DNA from 2 places in the Labrenzia sp. PHM005 genome. Region 1 is predicted to be linked to the other one. Evidence: riboswitches for the same ligand, from Rfam matches in the RefSeq annotation. Region 1 holds a riboswitch; the other holds the start of a gene.
What was found. Region 1 has a riboswitch for thiamine pyrophosphate ahead of thiO (glycine oxidase ThiO). Riboswitches for the same ligand answer to the same signal wherever they lie in the genome.
Positions count from the first base shown of each region.

Region 1 (7,707 bases):
GTGTGATAGGCCAGCGGCACAGGGATCGGCACGTTGATGCCAACCATGCCGATGTTGATCCGGTTGGCAAAGTCACGTGCGGTATCACCGTCGCGGGTGAAGATCGCGGTGCCGTTGCCGTACTCGTGGTCCATGGCAAGGCCAATGGCTTCCTCGTAGGTCTTGGCGCGTACGGTTGAAAGAACCGGACCGAAAATCTCGGTCTTGTAGATGTCCATATCCTTGGTGACATGGTCAAACAGGTGCGGGCCAACGAAGAAACCGTTCTCATAACCCTGCAGTTTGAAGTCCCGGTTGTCGACAACCAGCTTCGCGCCCTGATCGACACCCGTGTTGATCAGGCGCAGGATGTTTTCTTGAGCCGCCTTGGTCACGACTGGGCCGAAGTCGACATCGTCGCCGGCAGTCCAAGGACCAACTTTGAGCGCTTCAACACGCGGAACCAGTTTTTCGACCAGGCGATCGGCAGTTTCTTCGCCAACCGGAACGGCAACGGAGATCGCCATGCAGCGCTCACCAGCTGCGCCGAAACCAGCGCCAACCAGCGCGTCTGCTGCCTGATCCAGGTCGGCATCCGGCATGATGATCATGTGGTTCTTCGCGCCGCCGAAGCACTGCGCCCGCTTCCCGTTCTCAGCAGCCCGGTGGTAGATGTAATGCGCGATCGGCGTGGAGCCGACAAAACCAACGGCCTGGATGGTGGGGTTGTCGAGGATCGCGTCGACGGATTCCTTGTCGCCGTTGACAACGTTCAGGACGCCGTCCGGCAGACCAGCTTCTTTCAAGAGTTCAGCCAGCATGAGCGGAACGGACGGATCACGCTCGGACGGTTTCATGATCATGGCGTTACCGGCAACAAGCGCCGGACCCATTTTCCAAAGCGGGATCATGGCCGGGAAGTTGAACGGCGTGATACCGGCAACAACACCAAGCGGCTGGCGCATGGAGTACATGTCGATGCCCGGGCCGGCACTGTCGGTGAATTCACCTTTGAGGAGATGCGGCGCACCAGTGCAAAATTCGATCACTTCCAGACCGCGCTGCACGTCGCCCTTGGCGTCAACAAAGGTCTTGCCGTGTTCGGACGACAGCTTTTCCGCCAGCTTGTCCATGTCGCGGTTGATGAGGTCGACGAACTTCATCATCACGCGGGCGCGCTTTTGCGGGTTCTGCGCAGCCCAGGCCGGCTGTGCGGCAGCAGCGTTTGCAACGGCAGCTTCCATCTCCGCAGTTGTTGCCAGTGCGACTTGCGCCTGCACTTCACCGGTGGCCGGGTTGAAGACGTCTGCGTAACGGCCGGAGGTGCCTTCGACACGCTTGCCGCCAATAAAATGACCGATCTTTTCCATTTGCGTTTCTCCCATGAAGTCCGATCGACTTGCCGCGCAGCTGAACGCCCCGCGTTGATCATGAACCTGTTGTCGCTTTTATTTTTGCAACATACAAGACGAGATAACCCGTATCCGTTGTGCGTTTTTTATAGTTATGTTACCCAATCCGACAACACATTATCATTTGTCATCCCGGACGCAGCAAAGCGAAGATCCGGGATCCAGTATGCCGCAGCCCCAGTCTACGTTCTGCAGACTCATTTGATTACTGGATCCCTGCATGCGCAGGGATGACAACAAACATGAGGTGGCGGAATTTGAATTGGGACGACATCCGCATCTTTCTAGCCATTGCTCGCACGGGACAGATCCTCGCTGCCGGCAAGAGGCTGGGATTGAACCATGCAACTGTTGCCCGGCGGTTGACAGCGCTTGAGGACAGCCTGGGCAAACGGCTGTTCGACCGCTCCACTTCCGGCTGCGTTTTGACCGATGCCGGCAGCCGGTTCTTCGAACGCGCGGAAGCAATCGAAGCTGAAGCGCTCGCTGCCGAAGCAGATCTTGGTGGCGACACCCCGGAAATCACTGGAACCGTGCGCATTGGTGCCCCAGACGGGTTTGGCGTTGCTTATCTCGCCCCCCGCCTTGGGCTTTTGACACACCAGCACCCAGGTTTGACGGCTCAGCTTGTGCCCGTCTCCCGCTCGTTTTCCCTCTCCCGGCGCGAAGCAGACATTGCAGTCACCATCGACCGGCCCGAAACCGGGCGGTTGATCGCGGGCAAACTGGTCGATTACGCGCTCGGTCTTTATGCGTCCAAGACCTACCTGACAGAGCGCGGCACGCCTAAAGTTCCAAGCGATTTAAGCGCGCACGACCTTATCGGCTATGTGGAAGACCTGCTCTATTCTGCATCCCTAAATTACGGAACGGAGTTTTTCAAAGGCTGGTCAGCCCGCTATGAGATTGCGTCGGCCCTTGGTCAAACTGAAGCCGTCCGGGCGGGAGCTGGGATCGGCATCCTGCACGATTTTATCGCGCGCGCGGACCCGAACCTGGTTCCCGTGTTGCCGGACATGAAATTGAAGCGAGCTTATTGGATGGTGACGCACGAAAGTTCCCGCCCCTTGCGGCACGTGGCTGCCGTTCAGGACTTTTTGCGTGATCAGGTTGCGCGAGACAGAGCAACTTTTGGGTAGGTCCGGTTTAAATTGATCTGAGCAGCGCCTGTGCCCGGAACACCAAATTATGATTCAGAAAGAGAACAGGAAATCCGGTAAGATTTGCCATTAACAGGGAGGAAGTATCATGCCGCTTGCCCGTTTATGCCGTGCTGTCATCCTTTGTTTGATCATGACCACAGCGCCCGCACTCGCGAGCGACCAATTGCCAGAGCCGGAACTCGGCGACAACGGACTGCACATTCAGCCCTGGTTTCACGAAGGTTTTCTGGAACTGGCCGATGACTTGGCTGAGGCGGCAGACAACGGAAAAGATCTTTTGATCCTCATCGAACAGGCAGGCTGCCCCTATTGCCGGGAGTTGCACGAAGTGAACCTGCGCATTCCGCGGATTACAGACTACTTGAATGAGAAGTTTCTGGTCGTCCAGCTCGATATGCGCGGCTCACGGGAAGTCGTCGATTTCGACGGAACAGCAATGGAAGAGCGGGCGCTGGTGCGCAAATGGGCCGTCAACTTCACCCCGACAATGATGTTCGTGCCGAAGGAAGCGCTGGACAGCACCGGAACCGCAAAAGACCGGACAGTGATGACGATGCCGGGCTATTTCAAGCCCTTCCACTTCGACACGATGTTGCATTTCATCGCATCCGATTCCTATGCCGGAGGCGATTTTCAGCGGTATCTGGATGAACGGGCACAGACACTCCGTGCAGCGGGGGAAAAGGTCGACATCTGGTAACCCCCGCTCCGTAATTTGACCTGAGTTACCGCCACGTCTCGGTCGCCGCGATCCACTCGCGTGTCCGGCCTTCCGGGTCAGCACTCAAGGTGATGTCGGTGACAACCGCGGCCATGTCAGCGCCATGCTCAAAGACGCCTGGAACGCGCTCCACATTCAGCCCGCCAATGGCAACCAGCGGCAGGTCGCCGACCTGTTTCTTCCAGCGTGTGATCTTCTCCAGCCCCTGCGGCCGCCATTTCATCTTCTTCAAAATGGTCGGATAGACCGGGCCCAGCGCGACATAATCAGGGTTCACCGAAAGCGCTGTGTCCAGTTCATCGCCGTCGTGGGTTGACACACCCAGTTTCAGCCCCGCCTTGCGGATTTCATTCACGTCGGCGTCCGCCAGATCTTCTTGCCCGAGGTGCACATAGTCACAGCCTTCGGAAATGGCGAGCTGCCAATAATCGTTCACGATCAATTGGCAGCCGTGTTTTTCACACACGGCCTTGGAGGCTTGGATCTGCCGGACAATGTCCGTCTCCGACTGATCCTTGATGCGCAGCTGCACCAGTTTCACGCCAACCGGCACCAGCCTTTCGATCCAATCTGAACTGTCAACGATGAGGTAAAAAGGGTCGAGCTTCATTCAAAAACCGCCATGCCTATGACTGGAGTGGAGGGAACCGCCATATCGCGCGGCGCTAAAGGTTGGGCCTTATAAGCTGTTCGCCCGGCAGAAACAGCCTCACCAAAGGCTTTTGCCATGGCCACCGGATCACCGGCCTTGGCAACGGCTGTGTTTAAAAGCACCGCGTCAAAGCCGTATTCCATGACCTCCATCGCATGCGACGGGCGCCCCAAACCAGCATCAACCACCAGCGGAACATCCGGGAAATGCGCCCTATACGCTTTCAGAGCTTCCGGATCGACAGGGCCGCGCGCAGAGCCAATCGGTGCGCACCAGGGCATCAGAACTTCACAGCCGGCGTCCAGCAACTTTTCTCCGACCATCAGATCCGCTGTTGTGTAGGGAAAGACCTTGAAACCATCTTCGCAGAGGATCTTTGCAGCTTCCACGAGCCCAAAGACATCCGGCTGCAGGCTGTCGTGATGACCGATCACTTCCAGCTTGACCCAATCGGTGCCGAACACTTCCCGGGCCATTTTTGCCGTGGTGACGGCTTCCTTGACCGTATGGCATCCGGCCGTATTCGGCAGTACTTTGACGTTCAATTCCCGGATCAGATCCCAGAACCCGCCCCTTCCAGCACCTGATGCCATTTCCCGCCGCAGAGAAACCGTCACGATCTCCGTGCCGGACGCTTTGACCGCGTCGGCAAGACATTGAGGAGATGGATATTGCGCAGTTCCCAAAAGAATCCGGGATTGCACTTCTTCGCCATAAAACGAAACCACCGGTCAGCCTCCTTGGCGCGGAGACAGGATCTCGATCTTGTCCCCCTCGTTTAAAACGCAGTCCGCCCGCTCTTCGGCCGGGACAAAATCGCTGTTGAGCGCTGTTGCCAAAAACTCCGGCTCAAAGCCAAGCTCGGCGAGCAGTGCATCCAGCGTTTTGGCGGAGACCGTCTGGTCTTCGCCGTTGACGGTGAGGTTCATGTCTTCGCCTCATTGCATGTTGAGAGAATTTGGTTTGCAGCCCTTTGAGCCATTGAAGGCGCCAGCAAAAAGCCATGCCGGTAAAAGCCATTGAGCGAAAGCCGGTTTCCGTCCTGCCGGACTTGCGGGAAATTGTCGGCATAGGCCGGGCGGACGCCCGTCCCGGTTTCGACAATTTGGGCTTCGGCAAAGGCCGGGTGAACGGCATAGGCGGCGTTCAAGAGCTCCATAAGCGAGCGGACTGTAACTGGCCCGCCCTGATCGCTTTCGATCATCGTCGCCCCGACCATAAAATGATGGTTGTCCCGCGGCACGATGTAAACGGGGATCCTTGGATGCAGCAGGCGGACCGGACGTGACAGGGTGACATCGGGGGCATGCAAAATCGCCATTTCGCCGCGCACACCGCGCAATCCCGTCTCCAAAGCTTTCATGCCCGTGCAATCAACTTCAATTTCCGCCCCAGCCTGCACCTCCGCCGGCGCCTGGCAAAACCGAACGCCTAGTTTTTCCAGTTTGCCCTTGAGCGCTGTCAGGGCCTTGCGCGGATCGAGATGGGCTTCATCCTTAAAAAACAGTGCCTTTGAAAACCGCCCGGCCAGATCTGGCTCCAACTCGCCAACGTCAGCGCCGTCAATCCAGTCATAGCAACTGGTGCGGCTGGCAAAGCGGGAGAGCTCCTGCCTGTCACGCGGAGGAGCAACAACCAGTGTGCCATTTGGGTGCACATGGCCCGGCAGTACAGTCTCCCACCAACTCACCGCCTCTTTGCCCAACAGAAGAACGTCTTCTGCAGCATTCTCCCGCTCACACCAGGGCGCCAGCATGCCGCCCGCATACCACGAGGCGCTTTTTGGGCCGGGTCCTGACGGATCCACAACGGTGACAGCCACACCCCGCGTTGCCAACTCATAAGTGAGTGCAAGTCCTGCGACACCTGCCCCTTTGATCACGACAGTTTTAGTGCCTGCACCCGTTTTGGCGCCGGTCTGATGCTCTGCTGTCTTTACAGGCGATACTGAAGACCGCATTGGAATATCCTCTTTCAAGCGGCTCTACCGCCTGCCAGGTTTTCCTGCTGAGAATGGGGGAGAAGGTGTCCAGCGATCCAGCCGGTTACAGCAAAGTCACTGACGCAGCCTGCACGACACAGACCGTCCCACCCTCCCTTCGCCAGCATGACCTGGATCAGGTTCATCGGGTCCCTGCGCTGCACGGATTATCCGTGCCCAGCAGCATCTCAGCCCCCTTTCGCGGAGGCACCCCGGGTGAAGCCCTGACATGCCTCTTCCGGGACCGGACTGTCAAGAGACGCTCTTAAAGCTCAAAACTCAAATTGCAGGTCCGTGGCACCGGTGACTTGGAAACGGACTGTTCAATAGACAAACACAAGCGGCTTCCCAATCTCTAGCTGCAATGCATAATTGGTTTTGGATGAGAGGTTTAAGGAGAGGTCTATGAGCTGGTTGAATGTTCCCGACCCCACGCCCGGAGATGCGGCAAGCTGCGATCCGATTGACACGATCATTGTCCCGCGCACGTCCGATCTCGGCGGGTTTTCCGTGCGCCGTGCCTTGCCGTCTGCCAGGCGGCGGATGGTCGGCCCGTTTATCTTCTTCGATCAGATGGGTCCTGCAGAGCTGCTGGTTGGCGGCGGTGTCGATGTCCGACCGCACCCGCATATCGGTCTTGCGACCGTCACCTATCTTTTTGAAGGCGAGATGTATCACCGCGACAGTTTGGGAACGGAAATCGCAATCTCACCAGGCGCTCTCAATTGGATGAATGCGGGTAAAGGCATCGTGCACTCCGAGCGCGAACGTCCCGAGCGCATGACCCAGACACGCCCGCTGTTCGGCCTGCAAAGCTGGGTGGCCTTGCCGAAAAATCTGGAGGAAAGCGACCCGACCTTCCAGCACTTTGGCACGGAGGAACAGCCGGAGTTCGCAGATCAAGGGGTCTCGGTGAAGCTAATTGCCGGATCGCTTTATGGCCACAATGCGCCGGTGAAAACGGCAACGGAGATGTTTTACGCCGATATTCATTTGGAGCCCGGCGCAAAGGTACCGCTCGACGCTGGCTGGGAAGAGCGCGGCATTTATACAATCGCCGGGCAAATCTCTATCGCTGGCCAGACTTTCGATCCGGCACAGCTTCTGGTCTTCAAGCCTGGCGATTCCCTGGTGGTTGAAAACACCTCGCCCTATCCGGCTCGCTTTGTTGTTTTGGGCGGCGAACCAATGGATGGACAACGTTATATCTGGTGGAACTTCGTCTCTTCGTCCAAGGAACGGATCGAACAGGCCAAGGAAGACTGGCGCCAGGGCCGGTTCGACATTGTTCCGGGCGACGAGGAGGAATTCATTCCCCTGCCCGACCGGCCCGGTCCTTGATCCGATCACTACAGCGAACAAAAGGCCGCTTCACAAATTTGGAGCGGCCTTTCTGCCGAAACCGGTGCGGAAACGGCTTTCGGCCACCATTGCCCTTGAAGGTCTGTCTTGCCCTTTATACAAGACAACGATGTTTCAAGGAGTTGTCATGCCCGCACAGCCACGTCCCATATTCCCAAAAGATACTCTCGCTCTGCGCTGGGAGATTATTGAGACGGCCCGTGCCTTGCCAAAACGCGGCCTGACCAAGGGCACCTCGGGCAATGTCAGCGCTCGAACAAAGGACGGCTTTCTGATCACACCGTCCGGAACGCCTTATGAGGAACTCACGGAAGCCAAGATCGTCGCGGTCGACCTCAACGGCTGTTACCGCGGAGACATCCTGCCGTCGTCGGAATGGCGCATGCACCTTGATTTTTATCTGGCGAAACCGTCCTGCGGTGCCGTCGTTCATTGCC
Region 1 is NZ_CP041191.1:4,401,977-4,409,683, forward strand. Features, by position in the region: gene FJ695_RS19895 (CoA-acylating methylmalonate-semialdehyde dehydrogenase) at 1-1,349, opposite strand, end outside; gene FJ695_RS19900 (LysR family transcriptional regulator) at 1,649-2,530, shown strand; gene FJ695_RS19905 (thioredoxin family protein) at 2,640-3,254, shown strand; gene FJ695_RS19910 (thiamine phosphate synthase) at 3,280-3,885, opposite strand; gene FJ695_RS19915 (thiazole synthase) at 3,882-4,655, opposite strand; gene thiS (sulfur carrier protein ThiS) at 4,659-4,856, opposite strand; gene thiO (glycine oxidase ThiO) at 4,853-5,887, opposite strand; TPP riboswitch at 6,004-6,133, opposite strand; gene FJ695_RS19930 (pirin family protein) at 6,314-7,249, shown strand; gene FJ695_RS19935 (class II aldolase/adducin family protein) at 7,398-7,707, shown strand, end outside.

Region 2 (7,707 bases), 1.4 Mb from region 1:
TGCACCAGATCGTAAAACGAACCGAACCATTCATTTAGCTGAACATCCACTTGAACCTTGTACCAAGTGACGCTCAGAATGATGACCGAGCCGACCCAGGCCCACAAAAGCCATTGGCGGTTCATAAAAAACGATCGGAACATGGGGCTACGCCTTTCGATTCGGAATTTTTTGGGATTATAGGGGCGTCAGATGGCGGGATAAGACGTTGCGGCACATTTAAGCCGGTTGTGAAGAGAATTTACCCCAAAACTCTTTGTTATCGTCCGGCGTGTGGATTGCTCTGGCGGGCCGCGAAGCTTGGCGATTGCAAATTAGGTCTCGTAGACCGATACTCTAGGTCCATTCCCAAAGCGATTTGCGCAAACTGATGCGACTCAACACGCGGGCCCTGCTAGAATTTCCCACCTGCGCAAATTGTTCTGCTGTTCACGTAATTTCTAGTGCTGGTGCATTCCGTGAGCCTCTGATTTTGTGCCGGCCACTGGATTTATCGAATGGCAAATACCCGCGCAAAATCCCGTTTATCTGGCCCGCCAGCACCAACAGGCATGACCCGCCAGGCCCCACTGATCGGAATTGCGCTGAAACTTGCGTCGACGCTTGTGTTTTTTGCCATGGTAACCGCGCTGAAAATCGCTGCCGAACGTGCGCCGATTGGCGAGCTGGTCTTTGCGCGCAATCTGTTCGGATTGTTCCCAGTATTGTTGATGGTGGGAATGCGGCGGGAACTCGGCCTCGCTTTCAAAACTCAAAACCCGAAGGGCCACTTGATCCGTGCATGCATCGGCCTGTCCGCAATGGTCTGCATGTTTACGGCTTTTGATCTTTTGCCTTTGCCGGATGCGACCGCAATCAACTTTGCCACGCCATTGCTAGTGGTTGTGCTTGCCTATTTTCTGCTTGGCGAGCAGGTACGGATTTACCGCTGGAGCGCGGTCGGTGTCGGATTTCTTGGGATCCTGGTGGTGTTGTCACCGCATTTGGGGGAGGGGGCAGCCGGCAATGCCTCTACACTTGGGGCAGTGGCAGGATTTTTGGGGGCTGGCTTTGCCGCGCTTGCTATGATCACGGTGCGCAAGTTGTGCGAGACGGAACGGACGTCGACGATCGTCACCTGGTTTTCTCTGGCCGCAACGCTGATTTCACTGCTGACCATCCCCGCTGGCTGGATTTGGCCGAGCCAGGCTTGGGTTCTTCCCGATCTTGAGACCGCCGGTCTTCTGGTGCTGATTGGCCTGTTCGGCGGAGCTGGACAGATTCTTCTGACACAAAGCTATCGCTATGCCGATGCCTCGACCATTGCCCCGTTCGATTACATCAACATGATTTGGGCGATCCTGATCGGCTGGCTGGTATTTGCCGAAGAACCGGTTCTGGAGGTGATCATGGGGGCCGTGATTGTCATTGCGGCCGGGATCTTCGTTATTTACCGCGAACACAAACTGGGCCTCGACCGGACCAAAGACCGCCGGGCGTCGACACCATCGAAATCGTGACTTTTTTGCGCCGATGGAGCTTCTCAATGGAGCGCGCGTGATGCCGTCCCGGACGTGATCCGGGACCGAAGCCTAATGGACCCTGGCGCAAGGCCGGGGAAGCTGCGGCGCATGTGAATGCTAGAAATCAGAGAGGGTTATGGCTTGTAGTAGAACGTCTCACCTGAGCTCTTTGTGCCGTCTTTGAAAATCAACTGAACAGTAATTGATTGAGTGCTGTTGGCAGGCAGTTCGATATAGGGTTTTTCCTTTAAGACAGCATTCGGATTGGAGGGATCACAGGCATCCAGCTCCCACATCTGATCAAGATCTGTGCTGTTGAGGCTGTAGAAAACAAAGTCGATGCCGCAGCGCCAGGACTCCAGGTGGGTGAAATAAATCAACTGTTGGCCGTTCCAATCGCGGAAAGACACCCAACTGGTCTTAGTGACATCCAGGATCTGCTTGATCTGCTCTGGTGGCATGCCTTGCGAGACTGCTGGGGATCCGGTTAATGGGAGTGCGACCAATCCGGCCAGCAACATTGTTTTTCCAAGTTTGCTCATCGTCGCTCTCATTTGCTGGTCAATGAAATGCAGCGTTAAAACGCCTTAAAAGTAATGATTGTTTTGGTGTCTTGAATGCCATCGATCGGATGAACCTTCTCATTCACAAAATGACCGATGTCCGTGCCGTTCTCAATGTAGAATTTGACCAAGAGATCATAGTCGCCGCTGGTGGAATAGACTTCCGAGGCGATCTCGGCGTCCGCAATTGCGTTCGCGACTTGATAGGTTTTGCCGAGCTGGCATTTGATCATCACGAAAAACGGGGTCATACGGCGCTCCTGAATGGATGAATAACGTTTGAGTCAGGACATCGCGCATCTGCTGCGAACAGTCAATCGGTGCGTCCATATGAGCCGGGAGCCTAAGTACGACGGGGGTTGAAAATCGGATCCGGCCTTGGTACGCCAAATCATCTCATGGGGGTGCCCGGCAATCGTGGATCGGGCTGAGAGGCAAACGGCCAACTCCTTGAACCTGATCCGGCTTATACCGGCGGAGGGATTGAGATCATGGCAGATAAAACACTCAACATACTAATCCAGGCCATTGCCGGCAGTTTATTCAAAAACTGGGCTGTAGGTTTGGCATGAGCTTGTCGATAGCCGCCAGCACGCAAAATCTTGCGCCAGAAGCTGTTTTTGCTGTTCTTGAACGGGTGCGGCAGAGAAAACCTAAGGTCCATGCGATCACAAATTCGGTCGCGCAGGGTTTTACCGCGAATGTTCTGCTGGCGCTGGGCGCCGTGCCATCTATGACCATCGCGCCAGAAGAAGTCGCTGGTTTTGCGTCTTCTGCAGATGCGCTGTTGATCAATCTTGGCACTCTGGACGACACTCGGCGGTCAGCAATCCCCTTGGCGATCGAGGCAGCCAAGACAGCGAGCCGTCCGGTCTTGATCGATCCTGTTTTTGTTGACCGTTCCCCGCCAAGGTGTGCCTTTGCCAAGGATCTGATGAAAACCGGACCATCTTTGGTGCGGGCGAATGAAGTCGAGATGGCAGCGCTCTTTGCCGAACGGTCCGATGTGGATGCACTAATTTCAGCAGGAACGGTCTTTGTGGTAACGGGTGCAGAAGACAAGATCGAAGGCCTTGGGGAAGACTACCGTTTGCGCAATGGCCATCCCCTGATGGCCCGGGTGACGGCGACCGGATGTGCTGGTGGCGCCGTGCTGGCAGCTTTTGCCAGCGTTGAACCTGATACTGCATTTGCCGCGGCCTGTGGCCTGTCGGTTTTCAATATCGCCGGAGAGATTGCAGCCTCGCGGTCGGCGGGGCCGGGTAGTCTCGTGCCGGAACTGCTGGATGCGCTTTTTGGCCTGACAGCTCGGGATATCGAAAGCCGTCTTCAAACCGGCTGACCACTCTTTCGTTAAAACTGATGGAGGACACCATGACCGCTATCGCGGTGACCATTGCAGGTTCGGATTCTGGCGGCGGGGCCGGCATTCAGGCGGACCTGAAATCCTTTTCCGCCAATGGGGTTTATGGCGCCAGCGTTTTGACCGCTTTGACAGCCCAGAACACGCTTGGTGTCACTGCCATCCATGATGTCCCGACAGACTTTGTGCGGGCGCAAATGGATGCCGTTTTTTCAGACCTTGAGGTTAAGGCGACCAAGATCGGCATGCTGTCGCAAGTTCCCATCATTGAAGAAGTGGCTGCAGGATTGAAACGGCATCAAACCGGACCTGTGGTGCTGGATCCGGTGATGGTGGCCGCGTCCGGGGACCCGCTTCTGGTGGACAGCGCAGTTGCCAGTCTCATGTCTGAGCTGTTGCCGCTGGCCGATGTCATTACGCCCAATCTGCATGAAGCTGCACGCATGCTGGAAACAGACATGGCCGCCAGCGAAGAAGACATGTTCGATCAGGCGCAGCGGTTGATTGGACTGGGTGCAAAATCGGTTCTCCTAAAAGGCGGTCATGGCACCAGTGATGAAAGCGCAGATCTGTTTTTGACCGGTGCCGGCGAGCCTCTCTGGCTTCGGGAAAAACGGATTGCGACGGACAACACCCATGGAACCGGCTGCACCCTGTCGTCCGCTATTGCAGCTGGATTGGCAAAGGGCGAGGGGCTCAGTGAAGCCGTGATTGCCGCCAAGGCCTATATCCACCAAGCCATTTGTCACTCTGATGAACTTCAGATCGGCAAAGGGCATGGCCCCGTTCATCACTTTCACGCATTTTGGGGGAAATAAAATGGCGTCTGGTTCCAAAAAAGCAGCAGGTCTAACCCGACGAGGAATGATTGCAGGTGGGGTGGCTGGTGGGGCTGGCGCATTGGCTGTGCCCGCTATTGCCGCCCAAAAGCCTACGGTGGAATGGAAGCTGGCGACTTCATGGCCGAAAAACCTGCCGGGGCCCGGCGTGACCGCTCAGCGGATCGTTGATCAGGTTGCCAAAATGTCGGCGGGTGCTTTCCAGATACGGTTGTTTGCTGCTGGTGAACTGGTGCCGGCGCTCGGTGTATTTGATGCGGTGTCCGCCGGGACGGCTGACATGGCCCATACAGCCTCGTTCTTTTGGCAAGGCAAGATCCCAGCTTCGGTCTACTTCACAGCCATTCCGTTTGGCCTACTGCCGCACGAACATATCTGCTGGATCGAACAGGGGGGCGGACAGGCCCTCTGGGATGAACTCTATGCGCCGTTCGGTATCAAACCTGTGATGGCAGGAAATACCGGAGTTCAAATGGGCGGTTGGTACAAAAGGCCGGTCGAAAACCTAGATGATCTGCGGGGCTTGAAAATCCGGATGCCGGGCCTTGGCGGCGAAGTGATGCGCCGCTTAGGAGCAGCACCCGTTGGCCTGCCTCCCGGGGAATTGTTTCAGGCGCTGCAAACAGGTGTTTTGGATGCGACGGAGTTTCTGGGACCTTGGTCGGACCGGGCAATGGGATTCCAGAAGGCAGCCAAATTCTATTACACACCCGGATTTCATGAACCCAATGGAACCGGTGAAGCCTTGTTCAACCAAGCGGCGCTTGATGCGTTGCCGGAGGAGCTCAGAGCGATCCTTCTAGAGGCCTGCCGGGCAGAAAATGGCCGGGCGCTTGCGGAAAGTGACTGGGAAAATGCACGAAGTCTGCAGCTGCTCCAGGACGAAGATGGGGTAACGGTTTTGCCGTATCCTGAAACGATTATGACGGCGCTTCGTGAGACGGCCAAAGCTGTGTTGGCCGAAACGGCCGAAGAGGGGCCGCTCAGTTCCAGGATATACGAAAGTCATCAGGAGGCGCGTCAGAGGTTGGCGCCCTGGAGTGACACTTCCATGCGCCGGTTTATGGCCGCCAGAGATGGGGCCGCATAAAAAGGCAACTTCCCTTCTGTGAAATTTTGCCGGCCTTTAGTTTGAAAAAATGCAGTGCCGGCAAGTCCGTGTTTCATTCGCCAGACCAGATTCCAGGTTTTTGAGGGGTGCAACCTTTGCGTTTGTCTGGCGGTTCATTGTTTTGCCCTGCGCTGCTGCTGATGGAATGAACAAACTGGGCTTGGTTTTTCATTTCAGTTACCAATAAGCACCTTTCAAGCGCTTCATTGGTCAATCTGACAGCTGTTAAAATTCGGGATTAGTGTGCTCGAATCTCGTGCGTTTGCTTCCAGCTTTAGGCGCATCTTCGGTGATACTTCCGCGATTTTAATGCACAAGTCAGAAGTAAATCGTCCACATTTTCGTTCAAAAGTGTAGCGGTTCCGCAGGGATACGTGTGACAAGAAGGCAACGCTCGGCAAAGAAAGTTTTCGAAAGCTTACGTTCTGGTAAAGTGCTCAATATTTGTGCATTTGTCTGAGTTTGGGCTAAGGCCTAAAAAAAATCGACGGTCATGGAGATGTTTATCTGGCTATAGGCTCTCCAAGAGAGGGCGGCGTATCAAAAAAGTACCATTTATTGCGCTGCAGCAACTGCTAATCCTGCAATTATAGATCGCATTTGACTGTTGAAAGGGCCGCGTTTCTCCGGAACTCTAGGATCAGTGTCATACGCCTCCCGGTGGGGGAGGTGGGTTGGGAGAAACGTTGAAATGTGGGCAACCAAAAAACTCGTGCTGCTGACGTCGACAGCTGTTGCTGCTTCGCTCGCAGCCAGCGCCGCTGTCGCGGGCGGCTTCGCCCTGCGTGAGCAGAGTGCTTATTATCAGGGAACTTCTTTTGCTGGCAACGGAACATCTAGCGATTCCATTTCGTCCATGTTCTGGAATCCAGCAACGATCACTGCGGCCAAAGATAAAATAAACTTTGAGGCGCATAACACCTTCATTATTCCGCGGTCGGAAATCACCGGAACCAATGTTGTTCCGAATTCCCTGACGACACCGACGGGCCTGATTTCGACAACGTTCAATACAGGCGATATTGGCCAGGACGCGTTTGTTCCCTCGTCCTATACGTCCTATAATTTCAATGACAAAGTCTTCCTCGGCGTTGGCATCAACGGTGCATTCGGATTGGCAACCAAGCCAAAAGACACCAATTGGACCGGTGCCGGTTACAATCGTTCGTCAAAAATCTTCTCCCTGAATGTAAACCCAGTTGCCAGCTATAAGATCAACGAAATGTGGTCTGTAGGTGTCGGGGCACAAATACAATATGCCGATATCCGGCTTACCAATGCATCTGCTTCTCCGACCATTCCTGGCGCTTCTTTGATCCCTGGTCAGCAGTTGGATGGTGATGGCACAGGCTTTGGTGTAACCGCCGGTGTTTCCTTTAGGCCGACCGCCAAAACAGAAATTGGTATTGGTTACCGGTCCGCGATCTTTACAGATATCGACGGAACCATTGTGGCGCCAAGCCCGACAAATCCGTTTGTGTCCCAGACGCTCGGCGTGAAAACTGTTCTCTCTACACCAGACATGATCACCGTGTCCGCAAAACAGAGCATTACGGATGACATTCGGGTTCTTGGTACCTTTGAGTGGACCAACTGGAGCCGTTTGAAGCAGCCACGCCTTGAATCGACCGCAACAGGTGCAACTGTGACGACGTTGCCGTTCAATTATGATGACGGTTTCTTCGTTGCTCTCGGCGGTGAATACGACTTTAACGACAAACTCACGCTTCGGGCTGGTGCTGCCTACGAATGGTCGCCGATCGATACGGAAATCCGGTCTGCACGCCTTCCAGACAACGACCGTCTGTGGCTGAGCGCGGGTGCGTCTTACACCTACAACAAACATGTCTCGTTCGACGTGGGTTACACACACATTTTCGGCGCCGATACTGACTTGAACCTGACGCCAGGCCATCAGGATTACAGCGCCTCAAAGGGATCCCTGACAGGATCAGTCGACTCTGCCGTCGACATTTTGACTGCGTCTCTCCGCGTCAAGTTCTGATCGGATTGGACAGCTTTACAACTCAGCCGGTCTGCTGTGCAGACCGGCTTTTTTGTTTAACCCAACGAGCTCATCTGTTCAGAATGCTGCCGGGTAAAGGCCTCCGTCCATCAGGATGTTTTGACCTGTGATGTAGCCTCCATATTGAGAACATAGGAAAGCACAGGTTTGGCCAAATTCTTCTGAGTTGCCGAACCGCCGAGCCGGAATCTCGGCCGCCTGGGATTCCCGCACAGCTTCAATACTTATTCCAGCTTGTTGCGCTGTTCTTTCAAAGCCGCCCTTCAACCGGTCCGTATCCATCTTGCCGGGAAGCAGGTTGTT
Region 2 is NZ_CP041191.1:2,953,186-2,960,892, forward strand. Features, by position in the region: gene FJ695_RS13235 (putative transporter) at 1-143, opposite strand, end outside; gene FJ695_RS13240 (DMT family transporter) at 498-1,499, shown strand; gene FJ695_RS13245 (hypothetical protein) at 1,637-2,044, opposite strand; gene FJ695_RS13250 (Lrp/AsnC ligand binding domain-containing protein) at 2,080-2,316, opposite strand; TPP riboswitch at 2,456-2,565, shown strand; gene FJ695_RS13255 (hydroxyethylthiazole kinase) at 2,634-3,407, shown strand; gene thiD (bifunctional hydroxymethylpyrimidine kinase/phosphomethylpyrimidine kinase) at 3,440-4,246, shown strand; gene FJ695_RS13265 (TRAP transporter substrate-binding protein) at 4,248-5,357, shown strand; gene FJ695_RS13270 (OmpP1/FadL family transporter) at 6,070-7,383, shown strand; gene FJ695_RS13275 (SDR family oxidoreductase) at 7,462-7,707, opposite strand, start outside.
Region 2: linked by a shared signal. The riboswitch ahead of FJ695_RS13255 (hydroxyethylthiazole kinase) and the one ahead of thiO (glycine oxidase ThiO) in region 1 are both predicted to bind thiamine pyrophosphate.